3 regions of the Alteromonas sp. RW2A1 genome follow, and region 2 is predicted to be linked to each of the others. Evidence: predicted binding sites of a transcription regulator. Region 2 holds the regulator's gene; each other region holds the start of a gene.
The links. The regulator FNR, encoded in region 2, switches genes on or off when oxygen is low (the NO sensors DNR and NnrR bind a similar motif). The targets are predictions, from matches to a motif close to TTGATCTAGATCAA.

Region 1 (3,120 bases), 1.3 Mb from region 2:
TTGAATGGGGGTTCATCATGTGAAGCTATTGGGAGAATGTCAGTGATGCTGACTCTCCCAAAATAAGCAAGGCTGTAAGCAGAGAAGCTACAGCAGCGTTAGAGATGGTGTAAGCCGGGGTTGGTAAAACTAGCAGATGAAAGCTAGGCGTTAGCGCTATTTGCAGCGTCCTTTATAAATGCTGCTAACGTTGCGGGTTCTTGCGCACCAGCAACTCCCTGATTTCCAATAACGAATGTTGGCACGCTCTGAATACCACGCTGCATCCAAGCCGACTCCTTTTGCCGAACAATATCTGCATAGCGTTCACTCTCAAGCGCCTCTGTAATGCCCAGCTTATCTAAACCGACAATACCGCCTTCCTGAACTAAAACATCTAAATTATTAATGTTTTTTCCCTCTGAAAAATAAGCTTCGAATAAACGCATCTTCATTGCTAGCGCCAACCCTGCTTCCTCTGCATAGTGGATAAGTTGGTGAGCTTTAAAGGTGTTTTGCATTGTTGCATCATCGGCAAGGTTAAACTCAAACCCAATGGCTTTACCTGCCTCCACTAACCTCTGTCTGTTCGCACTACTTTGCTGCTCGGTGATGCCATATTTTTCCATCACGTGCTCACGTAAATTTTGGCCTTCTTCTGTCATAGCAGGGTTTAGTTCAAAAGGGTGAAATTTTACGTCAACCGTTATATTTTCCTGCGCCAGTGAATCGATGGCCTGCTGTAAATGTTTATAACCTACAATGCACCAAGGGCACACTACGTCAGACACCATATCAATTGTTATTGTTCGCATTTGGCCTCGTTTAACGTTCGTAAAATAAACGCAATAAAAAAAAGAATTTTTGGGGCTCCAAACCAAAATTTATCGCCCCGAATATTTATTGACCACAATCACCGTAAATGGTTTATACCAGGTATGCAAATTAGCGAGACAACGAACAGTTCATATTTCTTTACCAGGGCGTGTTATTTTCTCTGATAAGAGTAACAATTTGCTTTGCCCAAATTGCATAGCCTGCAGATGACGGATGAAAACCATCAATGGCCATCATGTTTGCATTTAGCAGAGGTTTTCTTTTAACTGAATGACTATAAGTGTGAAAATTATTGTTCAATAAGTTCACTGTCAATAAACGGCCAAACGGCAGTGTAATCAGGCTTTTTTCTAGTGCGTTATTGAGCATAGCCGCACGCAGCCCCAATACATATCGCAAAGGTTGAGGTATCGCAGGAAATTCAGCCATCGGGGGTAAACCCGAGAAAATCACTAATTTGCACCCAAACTTTTGTACGAGCAATTGGTAGATAAGACTCACGTTAGTATTCCACGCTTTCAGTGACGTAAACCGAGTTACATCATTAACACCAATAGAAACTACGGCAATGTCGAAACGCCGCGGGTTTTCTTTTTGAAGCAACTCCAGTACCCCCTGACTAGCAAGCCCCCCTTTTGCTAATAAACAGATAGATGCCGCGGTATTATCTTCACTTAATAGCTGCTGTTGAAGTTTACCTAGCAAAGCATCGTTTTGTGTCTCAACTCCCACGCCTGCGGCTGCTGAATCACCTGTAAGTAGTATTTTTATGGGTTTTTGTATAGCCTCTTGTATGGCTTCTTGTTCAGCTTCTTGCTTCTCACTCTCTACCTCTACTTCGCTAGGTATTTCTCGTGCACCCACGGGTTCGGGCAGCCTAAGTGCCTTTTTTCTCACCCAAAGTGCCTGAAAGGAAATCACAGGGAAAAGCGCAAAAAAACAGCAGTAAAAATACAAAATATTGAACCAGATCAACTCATCATCCTTTGTTACTCGATAACATACCCATGTCTACTCAAAACCCTCAACAAGAAGAAATGTCATGACAGTGAAACAGGTGAGCCAGGCTCGCACCACTACCATTGAGAAATACGCCAAGCATGCGCCACGGTATACTTCCTACCCTACTGCTCTAAACTTTTCGCCAGTAAACAATGACATTCTTAGCATTGCAAATAAAGCGACTAAAGCTGATAGCATAAGCCTGTATATTCACATCCCTTTTTGTAAAACTCTTTGCTATTACTGCGGTTGTAACAAAATTGTGACTCGACACAACAGCAAAGCAGATGAGTATCTCGCGTATATTGAAAAAGAGATAGTCGCTAAATCAAACTTGTATAAGGATAAAATGGCTGTGTCGCTGCACCTTGGCGGCGGGTCGCCGAGCTTTCTCAGTGTTGAGCAACAAACTACCTTAATGGCATTGCTAAAAAAATACATATCGTTTGATGAAGACGCTGAAATGTCTATTGAACTCGATCCGCGCAATGTAGATTTGCATTACCTCAATACGCTAAAAGACTTAGGTTACAACAGGCTAAGCTTTGGGCTACAAGATACAGACTTTCAAGTTCAGCAAACCATAAACCGTGTGCAAAGTACGCTGCATATTTCAGATTTAGTGTTCGAAGCCCGGAACCTAGGGTTCAACTCTATTAACTTGGATCTTATTTACGGCCTCCCCCACCAGTCAATCCACACGTTCAGGACAACCATAGCTGCAACAAAAGCGATTTCACCCGACAGAATATCGCTATTTAGTTATGCACATTTACCGGAGCGTTTTGCCGCGCAACGTAAGTTCGCCGACGACATTTTACCTAATGCGGAGCTTAAAGCAGAACTTTATGACTTGGCGGTAAAAGAATTCAAAAAGATTGGATATGAAATGATAGGGCTAGATCATTTTGCTAAAAAATCAGATAACCTGGCGTTGGCAAAAAAAGCTGGCAAACTACATAGAAATTTTCAGGGTTACACGCTGCATGGCAACACCGATTTAATCGGTTTTGGCGTGTCTGCAATAAGCACAATAGGAAATGCCTTCGCGCAAAACCCTAAACAATTAAAAGACTATTACACTAAGGTAGATAACAACGAACCCGTTGCCACAATAGGGCTGTCGTTAACCAGTGACGACCTCATTAGAAGAGACGTAATATCAAGCTTAATGTGTAATTTATCGCTGGACATAAATAACATCGAGAGAAAGCACAATATTATCTTTAATGATTATTTTACCAGCGAACTTAACGCGCTTCACTTATTACAAAAAGACGGATTAGTTTTGCATACGGAACA
Region 2 (3,120 bases):
CAAATGTCTCAGCGTTGCTAGATCGTATAAGGCGATACAAACCCGTTAGGTTTAATTGCTAATACATCACAGTTAAGAGCATCAATAACGTGCTCTGCGGTGTTGCCTATTAGCGCGGCAGATATACCAACCCGTCCTACCGTGCCTATGATCACCAGTTCGGCATCTATGTCCTTGGCAACTTGAGGGATAACGCGTTCAGGTAAACCTTCTTTTACGATACATTTGTCAGGAGCAACCCCATGTTTCGCCGCGTGTTTGTCCATTTCATCATGATGATGATTTTTAACTGCGCTGTGATATTTGTCAGAATCGAACTCTGGCACCTCAATGGCAATATTCAACGGTGTGGAAGGGTAACTATTCACTAAGTTAACGTGGCCTTTTAACAGCCTTGCATACTCGTTCGCGATCACGGTTATTTTGTCGTTGAGTGCAGCATGTTCCTCATCTTCACTGCCTACATTCACTGCAGCTATTATTTCGCCATCTTCCGGCCAGTCGTGCTCTTTTACAAGGAGAACAGGGCGAGGACACTTTCTCATTAGATGCCAGTCGGTTGGCGTAAACAACACTGAGGCGATGTCGTCGTGGTCTTTCGTTGCTTTAACCACTAAGTCTATTTGGTTATTGAGTGCGTAGTAAATGATGGCTTCGTGGGCTCTGTTATTCCACTCAACAACAATATCAATGTTGGAAAAGCCTTGTTCCTTTAATTGTTCCCCAAGCCACTTCGATTGATCCTTTGTAACTGCGTCTCGCATAGTATCACGCTCGTCGGGACTAAGCATGGTCGTCATATCATAAGAGAGGTCATAAACTACCATCATGGCAGTCACGGTGGCGCCGGTTTTTGAGGCAAGTTCAAGAGCTCGACTTAATGCGGGCTGATTATCTCGCTCTGAATCAACAATTGCCAAAATGTGATTACACTCAATCATAATGTCTCCTTCTTATGAAGCAATACATTAAGTGTAATAGACAATAGCGAAAGTGTGGGTTGTTTTAGATCAATATTTTAACAGTTGCAACGGTTAAGCTGTTAACCGTTGCAAACAATACTGGGGCCTTTTAGCGCAGTTACCTTGCCATCAATAGCATCGAAGTCGAGGATAGTAATCAGTTTCCCATCTACTTTTATCAGCTTTTCTTTTTGAAAACGGCTTAACAAACGACTAATGGTTTCAATGGTAAGACCCAGGTAATTACCAATTTCATTACGGGTCATTGTAAGATGAAACTCTCGGAGTGAAAAACCACGCTCTTCAAAACGCTGAGAAAGATGAGAGATGAAATAGAGCAAGCGCTCCTCGGCTGTTCGTTTATTGAGCATCATGATCATGTCGTGATCTTGTTTTATCTCAGCACTCATAAAGCTCATAATCTGATGGCGTAATTTAGGAAACTGAACTGCCATCTCATCTAGTGTTTCGTAGGGTAATTCGCAAACCATGGCGGTTTCTAACGCCTGAGTATAACTTTGATGCCTACTTTCGCGCAGTGCGTCGAAACCGACGATGTCACCAGGAAAATGGAAGCCAGTAATTTGCTCTTCGCCGTCTGAATTGGTAACAAATGATTTAAACGAGCCCGTTCTTACTGCAAACAATGAAGTAAAGGTATCGCCATTGTTTATTAGCGTGTCGCCTTTATGCAGAGGTTTTTTACGCTCAATGATATCGTCTAACGATTCGATTTCTGTCTTATTCAAAGCCACTGGCAAACATAAATGACTAAAGCTGCAGTTTTGACAGTGGATAGAGAATCCGCTTCCTTTGCTCATAATTTCTATTCTCTTAGGATGAACATGGGTATATGTTACAACACCATTTAAGATAATGCGCTATAAATAAGATAAGCTGCATACAAGGCCATGGCCGATGCAATACCTTGACGCACAATAATGTGTCTAAAGCCTCTCACAATATACTGGCTGCCAGCGCCCACAGCAAGTAATGTTGGCAATGTGCCCAAACCAAAAAAGAACATAATTCCAGCGCCTTGTATCGCAGAGCCTGCAGCAAGAGACCAAGTTAAAGTGGAATATACAAGCCCACAGGGTAACCACCCCCAAAGAAAGCCATAAGGTATTGCGCTTAAGGGCGTTTTAAACGGGAGAAAGCGTTTTGAAATGGGCTGAACATATTTAAATAGATGCTTTCCTGCACTTTCAAGCGCTGTTAATCCAGTCCACCACTTCCCTAAATAGCAAGCAAGTAGGAAAAGCATCACACCGCTTAGCAAAGAAAGGACGTAATTCGCTAGTGGTACAAAATCGGTGGCTATTTTACCAAGAGCGCCGGTAATCGCACCAGCAAGTGTATAGCTTGCAATACGGCCACTGTTGTAAGCAAGGGTGAAAGGAAGTGCAGGCTTATCTTTCGGAGTTACCATGCGCAAGGCAGATACTATGCCCCCGCACATACCAACGCAGTGAACCCCGCCAGCTAGTCCAATAAGGAATGCAGAAAGATAGCTAATCTGATCCATTTTTTTCGTTTTCTTGCTGAATTCGCTTGCGCTGTTCTGCGAGTTTCTTTTCCTCAGGTGAGAGGTCATCGTCGAACAAAATACTGTAGCCCTGTCGATCTAGATCTTCAAACTGATTCGATTTTACCGCCCAAAAAAAGATTACCACGGCAAGGGCGACAATAATAATAGCGATAGGAATAAGTACATAAATAATGCTCATGCTATTTGCTCAATAATCGGGTTGAATTGGTAACGACAATAATACTGCTTAATGACATGCCAACAACGGCCATCCACGGCGACAAAAGCCCTGAAACCGCAAACGGTAGAATGATCAGGTTATACAGCACAGACCATCCGATATTTTGACGAATTTTCGTTTTTGCCTTGTGGGCAGTTTCAATTAACAGTGGGACGGAAAGAAGCTGGTCGCCAAGAAGAATAACATCTGCGGCAGTTTTAGCTACATCCGTTGCATTGCCTACCGCAATAGCTACATCGGCGCTGGCAAGAACCGGAGCGTCATTAATACCATCTCCCATCATCATCACTTTCTTATTGCGTGACTGAAGCAGCCGTACCTCTTCAAATTTCTGCTCAGGAGTAAGTCCACCCATTGCCATCGAAACGGGTAGGGAAGCGGTTAGT
Region 3 (3,120 bases), 470 kb from region 2:
CTGAAGAAGCAGTTTGCCATGTAGTCTCACGTATCAAACAAGTGCAGGATATTCTTGAAAGGCCTCTGGTGTTAGAGAATGTTTCTTATTACATAGCGCCTGGGCAAGAAATGTCAGAGCTTGAATTCACCAATGCCATACTTTTAGAATCTGGCTGCTCAATGCTTCTCGATGTGAATAATGTGTATGTTAATAGTATTAATCACGGCTATTGCGCTAGAGAGTTTATTGCAGGTCTTCCATCTCACAAAATTGTTTATGGCCACATTGCTGGGCACTTTGATGAAGCAGTTGATTTAAAAGTTGATACACACGGTGCTGATGTAATAGAACCAGTCTGGGATCTACTGCGCTTTGCCTATAGTACACATGGCGTTTATCCTACTTTACTGGAACGAGACTTTAATATTCCAGCAATGGCGACACTGTTAAATGAAGTTCGCAAGATAAAAGATATTCAGGCGCAAAGCATCTCTGTGAGAGATGCTACAACTTCTGGTATTGCTTTGTGAAAAAATCTTTTGAGCAAACTCAGTACGAGTTCGTGCACGCTATCAAAAATCCGAAAACCTTCACGCCAAAAAATGATGAAGAGGCGAGAAGAGTGGGGGTTTATCAAGCCCTATTTTTCAGCAACATTGATAGTTTTGTTAGCAGTGCGTTTCCAGTTCTTAAATCAATAATTGTCGACCTTCATGGAATAGAAGGATGGCAGCTCGTCGTTAGGCAGTTTTTTAGTGAGCATGAATGTCGTTCTCCTTATTTCAATGAAATCAGTAAAGAGTTCGTCGAGTATTTGTCCATTAATCCAGCCCTGGCCTTAGACTTGCCCGAATTTTCGGCAGAGTTAGCGCATTATGAATGGCTGGAACTAGATGTACAAACGCGAAAAAATAGCGAAGAGGTGCACTTTTATAAACAGGACGATAGCGTAGAAAAGGTAAGAGTATCTCCACTTGCAACGCTAGTCTCTTATTCGTTTCCAGTTCACTTAATTGGCACTGACTTTTTGCCAACGGCTCCCTCACCAGAGCCAGAATATTATGTTGTCTATAGAGATGCTCAACACCATGTTCACTTCGCCCATCTCAATGCAGTAACTGCGTTGTTAGTCCACACACTAGAATTTGAAGAGCAAGGGCTTAGGCTTGACTCATTAGCTCAAAAAGTAAGTGAGAACGTGCCTCACATACCACAACATGCTCTAATTCAGGGAGCGCAGCAAACTGTTATCGATATGCTTAAAAAAGGAATACTAATAGCTGTATAAGTATTTACAGATACGTTTGTTAAACGCCCCTCCATAAACCCCGTGAGGGTAATTGAATGTCAAAATTTTATATTATTTAAAACTTTACTATTCAACTGTTGTTAAAGTGACCGTTTAACCACATTAGCGCTGTCAATCATGCGAGCTTTCGATTAACATTTACCACCATTTTTTTGTTCACAAATATTGTTTAGGTAGTGCAATGGCTAACAATGAAGATTTCAAAGAAGTCTACAACAAGTGGTATTTTTTAGGTTCTTTAGTAACTTTACTCGCTTTACCGTTGATGCATATCATCGCCGGTTGGTTCACGTTCTGGTTATAAAGCAGACATACAAGGCATAATCGTGACTGCAGAATATATAAAATCAGTAGTGAAAACCGTTCCTGACTATCCAAAGCCAGGTATTTTATTTAGAGATGTAACTAGCGTTTTGGAAGATCACAAAGCGTTCAGCAATTGCATTTCGTTGCTAGTTGAGAAATATCAGGGCATGGGGTTTACTAAAATCGCCGGCACTGAAGCACGGGGCTTTTTGTTCGGTGCGCCATTGGCAATTGAGATGGGAATTGGTTTTATACCTGTTCGAAAACCCAACAAGTTACCTCGAGAAGTGGTGAGTGAAAGCTACGAGCTTGAGTACGGCACAGACACTCTTGAGATCCACCGAGATGCGATTGTCCCTGGTGATAAAGTGCTTCTTGTTGACGATCTCTTAGCCACTGGCGGCACAATTGCTGCGTCTGCAAAACTTATTCGCTCTCTGGGCGGAGAAATAAATCACGCAGGGTTTGTTATCAATCTGCCAGATTTAGGTGGTTGCGAGAAACTGGCTGACTTAAACATTGAAAGTTATTCAATTTGCGAATTTGAAGGCGAGTAACAGTCATTCAGAAGAGCACAATGAGGCGTGATGAGGCGTGATGAGGCAAAGAGTACAGCGATGAGTTATCAGGTATTAGCAAGAAAATGGCGTCCCGGTAAGTTCGGTGAACTTGTGGGTCAGGAACATGTTGTTTCAGCCATTTCAAATGCCCTAGATAATGACCGTTTGCATCACGCTTACCTCTTTACGGGCACTCGAGGTGTGGGTAAAACTACCATAGCGCGTATTTTCTCTAAAAGCCTGAATTGCGAGGAAGGACAGGGGGCTAACCCATGTGGTCAATGTGATACTTGCAAAGAGATAGAACACGGTAACTATGTTGACTTACTCGAGATTGATGCGGCATCAAGAACCAAAGTAGAAGACACCCGTGAGCTTTTAGACAACGTTCAGTACAAGCCCACGCGCGGCAGATACAAAGTGTACCTCATAGATGAAGTACACATGCTTTCTAAGCACAGTTTTAATGCGCTTTTGAAAACGCTCGAAGAGCCTCCGCCACATGTGAAATTCTTGCTGGCAACTACTGATCCGCAAAAATTACCCATTACTATTTTGTCCCGTTGTCTTCAATTTAATCTTAAGGCAATGTCTAGAGAGCAAATTGTCGGTCAGCTTTCCCATATTCTGGAACAAGAGAGTTTAAGCTTTGAACCTCAAGCTTTATCGCTTCTGGCGCGCGCGGCACAGGGCAGTATGCGAGATGCATTAAGCTTAACCGACCAAGCAATTGCGCAAGGTGGTAATCAGGTTATTGCCTCGGTGGTAACAGACATGCTTGGGCTGATGGATAAAAATCAGCTGTTAAAGGTTGTTCATGCAGTAGTGAATAAGTCACCCAGTGACGTCATGAACCTGGTTAACGACATTGCAGAGCAAGCGCCAGACTATGACAATGTACATAGTGAACTTGCCAGCATATTGCACCAGGTAGCTCTTACTCAGTGGGTTCCAGAGGCGTGT

Region 1: the regulator FNR is predicted to act here: its motif matches at 1,778-1,791, upstream of hemN (oxygen-independent coproporphyrinogen III oxidase).
Region 3: the regulator FNR is predicted to act here: its motif matches at 1,554-1,567, upstream of apt (adenine phosphoribosyltransferase).

Annotation. Positions count from the first base shown of each region.
Region 1 is NZ_CP018031.1:2,457,148-2,460,267, forward strand. It holds gene BM528_RS10990 (DsbA family oxidoreductase) at 144-794, opposite strand; gene BM528_RS10995 (SGNH/GDSL hydrolase family protein) at 955-1,713, opposite strand; gene hemN (oxygen-independent coproporphyrinogen III oxidase) at 1,859-3,120, shown strand, end outside.
Region 2 is NZ_CP018031.1:1,159,801-1,162,920, reverse strand. It holds gene uspE (universal stress protein UspE) at 18-941, opposite strand; gene fnr (fumarate/nitrate reduction transcriptional regulator Fnr) at 1,043-1,783, opposite strand; gene BM528_RS05220 (sulfite exporter TauE/SafE family protein) at 1,831-2,490, opposite strand; gene ccoS (cbb3-type cytochrome oxidase assembly protein CcoS) at 2,477-2,692, opposite strand; gene BM528_RS05210 (heavy metal translocating P-type ATPase) at 2,694-3,120, opposite strand, start outside.
Region 3 is NZ_CP018031.1:1,625,296-1,628,415, reverse strand. It holds gene BM528_RS07365 (HvfB family MNIO-type RiPP peptide maturase) at 1-512, shown strand, start outside; gene BM528_RS07360 (HvfC family RiPP maturation protein) at 509-1,270, shown strand; gene apt (adenine phosphoribosyltransferase) at 1,618-2,154, shown strand; gene dnaX (DNA polymerase III subunit gamma/tau) at 2,215-3,120, shown strand, end outside.